One region of the Leisingera sp. S232 genome, then DNA from elsewhere that is predicted to be linked to it. Evidence: riboswitches for the same ligand, from Rfam matches in the RefSeq annotation. Region 1 holds a riboswitch; the other holds the start of a gene.
The links. Region 1 has a riboswitch for cobalamin ahead of ACP151_RS18135 (aromatic ring-hydroxylating oxygenase subunit alpha). Riboswitches for the same ligand answer to the same signal wherever they lie in the genome.
Positions count from the first base shown of each region.

Region 1 (4,967 bases):
TATAGACGAAATGTCTTGGCCGCTATTTTTCCATGAAAGAGCACATTATGGTTCGGAAACTCCTCAGCTTATTGAAGTAACCGAGATCGACACCTTTCTCAAAAAAGTGTTTTTCCATTTGGATCTTGGATTTGACGGGCAAGACCTGAGGAACGAAGCAGGCGCGTTGCCAGAAGATGAATGGATGGAGCTGCCGCTTGTGGATTTGGTTGCTAGGCTTGCCGAGATCTCTGATCTTTCAGCGTCTCTCTCGGTTGCTCAGATGCAACGTGTCAGGAACATAAGAGTTCTTGATACCCTAAGTGTTATTGAGAGTTTCCTAGCTCAAAGGAAGTGGTTTCAGAGTACAATGGGGGAGGAAATAGCATGAAACGCCTCATCCAGCATGGCCTGATGTTCGGCAATCTCTTCCATGTGGCCTCACCCGCGCTGGTGGAGCGCTATAACCGCGCGCTGAAGCATCTGACCGGCCAGACCACGGCTCTGACGGATTTCCACGTCGATATCTCGGGCTTTTCGCCCGAAATCGGGGATGAGCTGGGGGATGATCACTATCTGAACCATGCGGGCGTGAACCGGCAGTTCATCCTGCTCAGCACCGAGCAGAAGCGCTGCCCGCTGCTAAATGTGAAATTCTCCACCAGCCGGGACATTCTACGGCGGTTTATCGAGGTGAACGAACGCCAGCTCTTTGCGCTAACGGCGACAGATGCGGTGGCGGGGGAGCTGGTGAATTCGGTGTTTGAGGTCTCTACCCCTGCCAAGCTGTTCGACATCCAACAGGTGCGGATCGAGGCAGACACCACCAAGGGCACCCTGCGCCATGCGGACCGTCTGGCGGAACTGGTGGAGCAGTTCAAGACAGGGGAGGATGCCTGGTTTGACGACGCGCTGATTGGGGAAATGATCCAGACGGCGGAGAAGACCGGCGATGTGACCCGCAATCCGGTGCATCTGCAGCATGAGGTCTTTGAGCAGGCGAACTTCTGGACCGCGCATTTCGGCGGCATGTATGTGTTTCAGGGTCTTGAGCATCCGGCGGTGATTGCCAGCGGCGAAAAGCCCGAGGGTGTGCCGCTCGATCGCGTGTTCAACCTGGGGCAGCGCAATGCGATTGCCAGGTTTCTGGATCTCAACGGCCTGGCAGAGCCGGTGATCCGGGCCCGCGGCGTCGATGGCGCGGCAATCCTGCGGCAGAAGATGGGGTTCCTTGCCGTGTCGGTGCTGACAGAAAAGGGGCGGGACCTGTCGGGCCTGTCGCGCGCGGATCTGCGGCGGCTGGCGGCGCGTCACGCGGAGGAACTGCCGGAGGAGTTCGAGGGGCTGGCAGCACTGGTGCGCTGGGCAGAGGGTGGCGGCAAATGGCCGAAGATCACCTCTGACCATCCGGCCTATTTTTATTCCCTGCGGGCGTCGGACACGCCCTGCCGCGATCTGGTCAATATGCTGCTGACAGAGCTGTGCCCGCATGACTTCCGGCAGCTGTTCATCTGCCACAAGGAAGAGTTTTACCGCCGGTACCGCGGCTGGCCGGAAACCAAGAAGGCCTATGCAGCGGAGTTTCTGGCGCGGGAGTATGCGGTGGACAAGGCCGGTGCACGCGAAGCGCTGTTCGGGCATGAGCCGGATATGGAGGGACGCTCGCCCAGGCTGCCACAGGTGCGGCGCAAGGGCATGGTGGAGCGCGTTGGCCCCTGGGGCGCCTTGAACCGGACACGGGGGCGCTAGATGTTCGGTTTCCTGCGCCTCGCCCTGATCCTTTTGGTGGTGCTGACCGTGATCTACGGCGCGGTCTCGCTTTACTCGCGCGAGATGCGGCGGCTAAAGCTCAAGCGGCACTGGAAAGAGAGGGGGTTGACCGGCGACCGCGCGGCCTTCATCCAGCGGGGGCTGAAACAATACGACACCTCGTTCCGGCGCAAGCTGATCCTCTTGGTCTATATCATCCCGCTGGGGGCGCTGGCGCTCCTGATCTACGTCATTAACTTCATGTGAGGTCTATCCCATGCGTTTCATCAAATGGGCTTTCCTGATTTCTTTCTGGGTGCTGCTTGGCGCCTTCCTGCACTACACGCTGCCGCAATATGACGTGGTGCGCATCGTCAACACCTATGAAGAACGGCAGGAGCTGAACGACTGGACACGCATTTTCTGGTCCAAGCCGGACGACCAGTCGGCCACGCTGCTGAACCGCGATGTGCAGTTCATTCAAGGTGTGCGGCCGAATGGCGACCCGATCGTCTACCGCAACGAGGATACCGGCTGGAACTGGCCGCCCTATTTCAAATTCGACACGGCGAACCTTTATACGGATGCCAATGACGCGGTCTCGACCAAGGACGCGCCAGAGTGGGTGTCCGTCATGCACTACGGCTGGCGCAACCAGTTCCTGTCGATTTTCCCCAACGCGGTGACAATCAAGCCTGTGGCGGGGCCGGACGACAAGCCGACCAATTGGTTCACGATCATCTTCCTGGTGCTGCTGGCGGCGCTATTGTGGGCGATCTATGTGCGCTGGCGCCGGTTCCGTCAGGCCCGGATCGATCCGATGATCGAAAGCGCCGAGGACAGTCTTTATGCGGCGGGCGATGCGATTGCCGAACGCAAGGGCCGGTTCCGCCGCTGGCTGGATACCTGGAAATCGAAATGAGCAAGGGCCGCCGCTGAGGCGGCCTTTTTCTTGGCTGCGCAGTTAAACTCTCGAATCGATTCGGATGCGTTTTCTGCGTAATCGCATGAAAGATAAGGGCTTGCCGCAAACAGACCGGCGAGTGCCGGTTTGAGATTCCGGACATTTCCGACCCGCTCGGCATAGCAAACATGCATGTCTTTTTCCGGTTTTTGCGGGTCGGATTTGTCTCCGCTTGCGGCGCGCGAATAAGGCACTTTCCGTATCAGCAAGGTGCCGCCTTTCGGGGCGGAGAATTGGGAAGCTGGTGAAACTCCGGCACTGCCCCCGCAACGGTGACCCCGGGCAAGGCATGGCAATGACCACTGAAGCCGCGGCTTCGGGAAGGTGCCAGGCCCCGCCGCCAAGCGGCCCCGGGACAGTCCGGAAACCAGCCTTGTCCCGAAAACGTCAACCGCGGGCGGCGGCAGGGCGATTGCAGGCGCGTGGTCTGCAATCTCTCTTTCTATGCCTGCACCCTAGCCAAGACGCCGCGGGGATGCGGCAAAGGAGAGAAGCAGATGCTTCACGACAGCGAAATTCTGGCCAAACTGGTGGCCCGTCAGAAAAACTATTCCCTGGAGCAGGCGTTCTATACCGATCCGGGCGTGCTGGATCTGGACATGCGTCAGATCTTCTACCGCGAATGGCTGTTCGCCATTCCCGCCTGCGAGGTTCCCAAGGCCGGCAACTTCGTGACCCATCAGGTCGGCGCCTACAACGTCATCATCGTGCGCGGCACCGACGGCGAAGTGCGCGCTTTCCACAACGCCTGCCGCCACCGCGGCTCGGTTGTCTGCAAGGCGAAAAAGGGCAATTCGCCCAAGCTGGTCTGCCCCTACCACCAGTGGACCTATGAACTGGACGGCTCGCTGTTGTGGGCGCGCGACATGGGGCCGGACTTTGACGCTTCCAAGCATGGGCTGAAGCCTGTGCACTGCCGCGACCTGGCCGGGCTGATCTATATCTGCCTGGCGGATGAGGCGCCGGATTTCGATGCCTTTGCCGCCGTGGCCCGCCCCTATCTGGAGCCCCATGACCTGGGCAATGCCAAGATCGCCTATGAAAGCTCGATCATCGAGGAAGGCAACTGGAAGCTGGTCTGGGAGAACAACCGCGAGTGCTATCACTGCGGCGGCAATCACCCGTCGCTGTGCCGGACCTTCCCGGAAGATCCGTCCGTAACCGGTGTTGAGGGCGGCGTGACCCCGCCGCATCTGCAAAAGCATTTCGACCGGATCGAGGCGGCGGGCGTGCCGGCCCAGTTCCAGATCGACGCGCGCGGCCAGTACCGCTTGGCGCGGATGCCGCTGAACGAAGGCGCGGAAAGCTATACCATGGACGGCAAGGCCGCTGTGGCCAGGAAACTGGGCCGGGTGCCCTTTGCTGATGCAGGCACGCTCTTGAAATTCCACTACCCGACCACCTGGAACCACTTCCTGCCGGATCACTCACTGGTGTTCCGGGTGACCCCGATCAGCCCGACCAAAACGGAAGTCACCACCAAATGGCTGGTGCATAAGGATGCGATTGAAGGGCAGGATTATGACCTGAAGCGCCTGACCGAGGTCTGGATCGCCACCAATGACGAGGACCGCATCGTGGTCGAGGACAATCAGCGCGGCATCAACACGCCTGCCTATGAACCCGGCCCCTATTCAGAAGTGCAGGAGAGCGGCGTCATTCAGTTCTCCAACTGGTATGCCGACCATCTGACCCGCGCGCTGACCGGGCGCCACCTGATCGCGGCGGAGTAAGCGCATGGGACTGCAGGCCAATTTCGAAACTCTGGACGAAACCCTTGCGTGGAAGGACGACGAGATGCTGGAATGCGTCTCGGTTGTGCCGGAGGCGCCGAACACTGCCACCTTCAGCTTCCGCGCGCCCTCAGGCGCGTGGTTCAAATACCAGCCGGGCCAGTTCCTGACGCTGGAACTGCCGGTGCCGCAGGAGACTGTCTGGCGGACCTACACCATTAGCTCGTCGCCCTCGCGACCCTTGTCGATCTCGGTGACAGTGAAGGCGCAAGCCGACAGCATCGGCACCCGCTGGATGCTGGATCACCTGAAACCGGGCATGTTCCTCAGGGCCTCCGGTCCGGCAGGTGTCTTCACTCTGCCCAAGCGTCCGAACGGCAAATTCCTGTTCATCTCGGCAGGCTCCGGCATCACGCCCAGCCTGTCGATGACCCAGTATCTGTTCGACCGCGGCCAGTCGCCCGACATCTGCTTTATCAACTGCGCCAAGCGCCCCAGCGAGATCATCGCCCGTCAGCAGCTGGAAAGCATGGCGTCGCGGG
Region 1 is NZ_JBNAFX010000038.1:21,059-26,025, reverse strand. It holds gene ACP151_RS18155 (hypothetical protein) at 1-370, shown strand, start outside; gene ACP151_RS18150 (DUF6638 family protein) at 367-1,728, shown strand; gene ACP151_RS18145 (hypothetical protein) at 1,729-1,995, shown strand; gene ACP151_RS18140 (DUF1523 family protein) at 2,006-2,650, shown strand; cobalamin riboswitch at 2,884-3,082, shown strand; gene ACP151_RS18135 (aromatic ring-hydroxylating oxygenase subunit alpha) at 3,190-4,425, shown strand; gene ACP151_RS18130 (2Fe-2S iron-sulfur cluster-binding protein) at 4,430-4,967, shown strand, end outside.

Region 2 (4,967 bases), on a different contig from region 1:
ATGCGGTAACGCGTGCCCGCATCGTGGAGGGGTTCGGTAATCCGTCCTGTGCAGCGTTGATCGAATGCTGGCTGGAAACCGGCCGCACCCATCAAATCCGGGTGCATATGGCCCATGCCGGCCATGGGTTGATCGGTGACCCCACCTATGGTGGTCGCCGCAAACTGGCAAGCAAGGCTCTGAACGAAGCCGCACAGGCGGCGGTGCAGGCTTTCCCGCGCCAGGCGCTGCATGCTGCTGTTCTGGGGTTCAATCACCCGGTGACGGGCGCGCCGCTCAGGTTTGAGGCGCCGCTGCCGCAGGACATGGCGCAGTTGCTGGCCGCACTGCGTCAGTAAATTGCCAGCAAATAAGCGTGTTCCAGCCTGTGATGCAATTCACAGACCGGTATCATCGGGCTAACATACAAGAATTCCATAAGCGGTCCTTGAAAAGGGCTTAGCGCTATCACATATGCGCTAATGTTAAGTCCTTATACATTTGGGAGGGACACTTTAATATGGCGAATTATGCAAACCTGCCTGCCCCGACGCCCGAAGGCGGCCTGAACCGGTATCTCCAGGAAATCCGCAAGTTTCCGCTGCTGGAGCCGGAAGAAGAATACATGCTGGCCAAGCGCTGGGTCGAGGAGCAGGACGCAAAGTCTGCGCATCAGATGGTGACTTCCCATCTGCGGCTCGCGGCCAAGATTGCCATGGGCTACCGCGGCTATGGCCTGCCGCAGGCCGAAGTGATCTCAGAAGCGAACGTTGGCCTGATGCAGGCGGTGAAACGTTTTGACCCCGAAAAGGGCTTCCGTCTGGCAACTTATGCCATGTGGTGGATCCGTGCCTCGATCCAAGAATATATCCTGCGGTCCTGGTCGCTGGTGAAACTCGGCACCACCTCAGCGCAGAAGAAGCTGTTTTTCAATCTGCGCAAGGCCAAGGCCCGCATCGGCGCGCTGGAAGATGGCGACCTGCGCCCCGAGAATGTCGCGCGGATTGCCTACGACCTTGGCGTGACTGAGGACGAGGTGATCTCGATGAACCGCCGCATGTCCGGCGGGGATGCGTCCCTGAATGCCACCGTCGGCTCAGAGGGCGAAGGCACGATGCAATGGCAGGACTGGCTGGAGGACGAGGACGCTGACCAGGCTGGCGACTATGAGGCCCGTGATGAACTGGAGGCCCGCCGCGAGTTGCTGGTCGAGGCGCTGGACGTGCTGAACGATCGCGAGAAAGACATCCTGACCCAGCGCCGCCTGATGGATCAGGCCGTCACGCTGGAGGAGCTGAGCACCCAGTACAATGTCAGCCGCGAGCGTATCCGGCAGATCGAAGTCAGGGCGTTTGAGAAGCTTCAGAAGAAGATGCGCGACCTGGCGATGGACAAAGGGATGCTGAACGGCGCCTGATCTCAGGGGGCGGCAGCAAAGGGAAGGGCGGTGCATTGCACCGCTTTTTTTGCTTCTGACAATGACGCTGGTGTTACGGCAGTGCTTCTGCCGCAATGTTTCGCACGCGAAACATTCGGTCAGATGTGCTGACCTTCCTTGCTGGCAAGTGCTTGCGGGGAGATCTGCCTGGCGCGGGCCTGGCGCATTGCTGGGTGCGCGGCGGAGAGCTGGCAGAAGTGCTGGCTGGTGGTCCGCTCATCATTGTGCGGCTGGCTGAAATCACTTTGGTTGCTGGCGTAGCGAGCTGTCTGGCTGCCCTGTGGGGGGGCTGGAGCGCTGGCTGCTTGCGGCCGGTGATTCTGGCTTGCGTGCAAATTCTGTATTCTATGTAGCGGCCAGTGGCAGGGTGGTCAACGAAAAGTTCAACAAAATCAAATAGTTGACAGAATTACTCGGAAATTGCCGTCGGTTGCCACTGGTCAGCTGGCCTCGACGTCCCTAAAATCTCGCCTCTGGCACAGGAGGAAGGACCATGGCAGGCGGCTGGGCGCAGGACGGCGCAGTGACCGAGCAGATCGAAGCTTCGATCAATGATGAACTGGCGCGGCTGAAGGCGCAGAAACGCCCCATGGGCGAAAGCCTGACCCATTGTGCCGAATGCGAGGAGCCAATCCCGGAAAAGCGCCGCATTGCAATTCCCGGCGTTAAGCTGTGCCTTGACTGTCAGCAAGAACGCGATGGAGTCCGCCAGGCGCGCGCAGGCATCAACCGGCGCGGCTCCAAGGACAGCCAGCTGAAATAGTGGTGTGTCCGTTGGGTGGTGTCAGTTCATCTGGCAGCCGCATTTTCAGGCAGGAAAAACGGGGTACCGACAGCAGGCGGTCCAGCCAGCCCAAGGCATAGTCCCATAACCTGTGCCAGTTTACCTACTTCAGCCGGTCAAGCGACGGATGACCCATGTGCAGATAGCTGTCTGCACAGCCCATCATCCCATTAATCGACCACGGTGAAGTTTGGCGCCGCCAGCAACAGAACCGGCAAAGTGAACTGGGGGATGCACCGCGACTTGATGTTGTTCCTCTGACAGCAGTTGTTGCGGCACAGGCGGCGAAACATCGGGCGGAACAGCCAGACAGGCAAAACTATGGAAGGCAGCGGTCAGGTGAATAGAATAGGATTCTCTTGACACAGAATAGGCGGTTTGACATTCAGCCAGAGTGACCGGTTCCGCGAGTGTTTCAATGCGCAGCGGAAGAAATAGGGAACACGGTGCGGCGTACCCAAAAGGGACCAAATCCGTGACTGCCCCCGCAACTGTGAGCGGTGAGTGACGCTGAAAACGCCACTGGGACATGTCCCGGGAAGGCCAGCGGAACCGAGACCCGCGAGTCAGGAGACCTGCCGGACACGAGGGCCGAGACTCCGTCTGCGGAGAATCGGGTCTTTTCCACCGGACGCCGGGGTGCGCGTCTGGCGCGACTGTCGTTCAGGCGATCCCGTGCCACTACTCCCCGTTGTTCATTCCTGATTGCAGGTGCGCCTGCGTCGTTGAATGAGGACGAAATGAAACTGAACTACCTGGCCGCAGCTCTGGCCGTTTCCCTGCCGACTGCTGCGTCGGCGCATTTCCAGCTGAACTACACTGAGCAAGCGCTGATCGAAAAACCTGGCGATGTGCCGATGGGGCTGGTGTTCTGGCACCCGATGGCCAATGGCCATGCGATGGATATGGGCAAGCCGGAAGAATTCTTCATGATCCACAAGGGCGAGAAGATTGACCTGTCGGATCGTCTGGAGCCAGCCACCTTCAAAGGAGTTGAGAACGAAGCCTCGGCCTATAAGGCCTCGGTGCCGGTGAAACGCTCCGGCGACTATGTTGTGGTGACTGTGCCCGCGCCTTATTACGAGGAAAGCGAAGACATCTACATCCAGCAGATTGCCAAGGTCGTGCTGAACCGCAACACGCTGCCGTCTGATTGGGATCAGCCGGTTGGCCTGGACACCGAAATCCTGCCGCTGAACAAGCCTTACAACGTCATTGTGGGGTCCACGTTCTCTGGTCAGGTTCTGGCTGACGGCAAACCGGTTCCGGGTGCCGAGATTGAAATCGAATTTATGGCGGCTGAGCCTGATCTCGACAAGTTTGCCACCACCAGCCCCACCGTTGGTGAGATGCCGGGCGGAGCGATTGTGGCCATTGCCGATCAAAACGGCGTGTTCTCTTTTGGGATTCCGAGAGCGGGTTACTGGGGCTTTGCCGCTCTGGGCTCCGGTCCGGCGACGGAACACGAAGGCAAGGAGCTTAGCCAGGATGCAGTGCTGTGGATCCACGCTGAAGAGCTGAAGTGAAAGTAGACCGATGCATATCGTAGACGGCGCACTGTCGAACCCGGTTGTCATCGGCGGCGCGATTGCCGCCGTCGGCGGTGTTGCTATGGGTCTGCGTAAACTGCCGCTGGAACGTATTCCGGCGGCAGGGGTGCTTTCGGCCAGTTTCTTTGTCGCTTCGCTGATCCATGTGCCGATCGGCCCCAGTTCGGTTCATCTGATCCTGAACGGGCTGGCTGGGCTGGTGCTGGGCTGGGCCGCGTTCCCGGCCCTGTTTGTCGGCCTGTTGCTGCAGGCGGTTTTCTTCGGCTTTGGCGGGCTGACAGTGCTGGGCGTAAACGCCGTGAACATTGCCTTGCCTGCAGTTCTGGTCGGCCTGATGTTCCGGCCACTGGTGGCCCGTGGCTCGCCGCTGCAGGGGGCGATCTGGGGAGGCATTGGCGGCGGTGTGGCAATTGCCCTCACGACTCTTGCTGTTGCAGTATCGCTGATGCTGTCTGGTGACGAATTCATTCTTGCCGCCAAGCTTGTGTTCTTTTCCCATATCCCAGTGATGTTGATCGAGGCGCTTTTGTCCGGCGCCGCCATTTTCCTTGCCCGGCGGGTGAAGCCCGAACTGTTTGCTGACACAAAGAAAGGAAGCCTGGCATGATCCGCTTCTGCGTTCTGGTCGTTGCACTGCTGGCGCCTTTGCCTGCACTGGCGCACAATGTGATTTCTTCTGTGTTTCCTTCTGGATCAGACATCGAGGGCGAAGTCGGCTTTTCCAATGGCGAAATGGCTCCGGACTTGCTGATCGAGGTTTTTGACGAAGCTGGCGGAAAACTGGGCGACACAACGACTGATGCCGACGGTTTCTTCCTGTTCACCCCCTCTGAACCTGTGACGCATATCTTTCGCGGCGATCTTGGTGCCGGTCATGTTGCAGAGGCCGTCATGGACGCCGCCGAGGTTGCAGAAATTCTGGGACAAAGCCCCGGCACAGCGCCCCCCACAACGGCCGGCGTTGCTGCAGTGCCGTCAGCTGCCATAGCTGCAGGCCTGTCCGATCAGGCGCGCACGGAACTTGCAGCCATGCTGCGCACCGAGTTGCGCCCCCTGCGACAGGAATTGACCGCGTTCAAGAACAAATCGAACTTTCAATCCGTCCTTGGGGGTATTGGTTACATCCTTGGCCTGTTCGGCCTGGGCTTTTACATCGCGGCGCGGCGCAAGATCGGCAGTGGTACATGACTTATGTTCTGACGGGCGATGAAAAGCC
Region 2 is NZ_JBNAFX010000021.1:8,351-13,317, reverse strand. It holds gene ACP151_RS13300 (RluA family pseudouridine synthase) at 1-338, shown strand, start outside; gene rpoH (RNA polymerase sigma factor RpoH) at 500-1,396, shown strand; gene ACP151_RS13290 (DksA/TraR family C4-type zinc finger protein) at 1,911-2,180, shown strand; cobalamin riboswitch at 2,584-2,798, shown strand; gene ACP151_RS13285 (DUF4198 domain-containing protein) at 2,942-3,727, shown strand; gene cbiM (cobalt transporter CbiM) at 3,738-4,358, shown strand; gene ACP151_RS13275 (cobalt ABC transporter permease) at 4,355-4,939, shown strand; gene cbiQ (cobalt ECF transporter T component CbiQ) at 4,936-4,967, shown strand, end outside.
Region 2: another riboswitch for cobalamin. It lies ahead of ACP151_RS13285 (DUF4198 domain-containing protein); the one in region 1 lies ahead of ACP151_RS18135 (aromatic ring-hydroxylating oxygenase subunit alpha).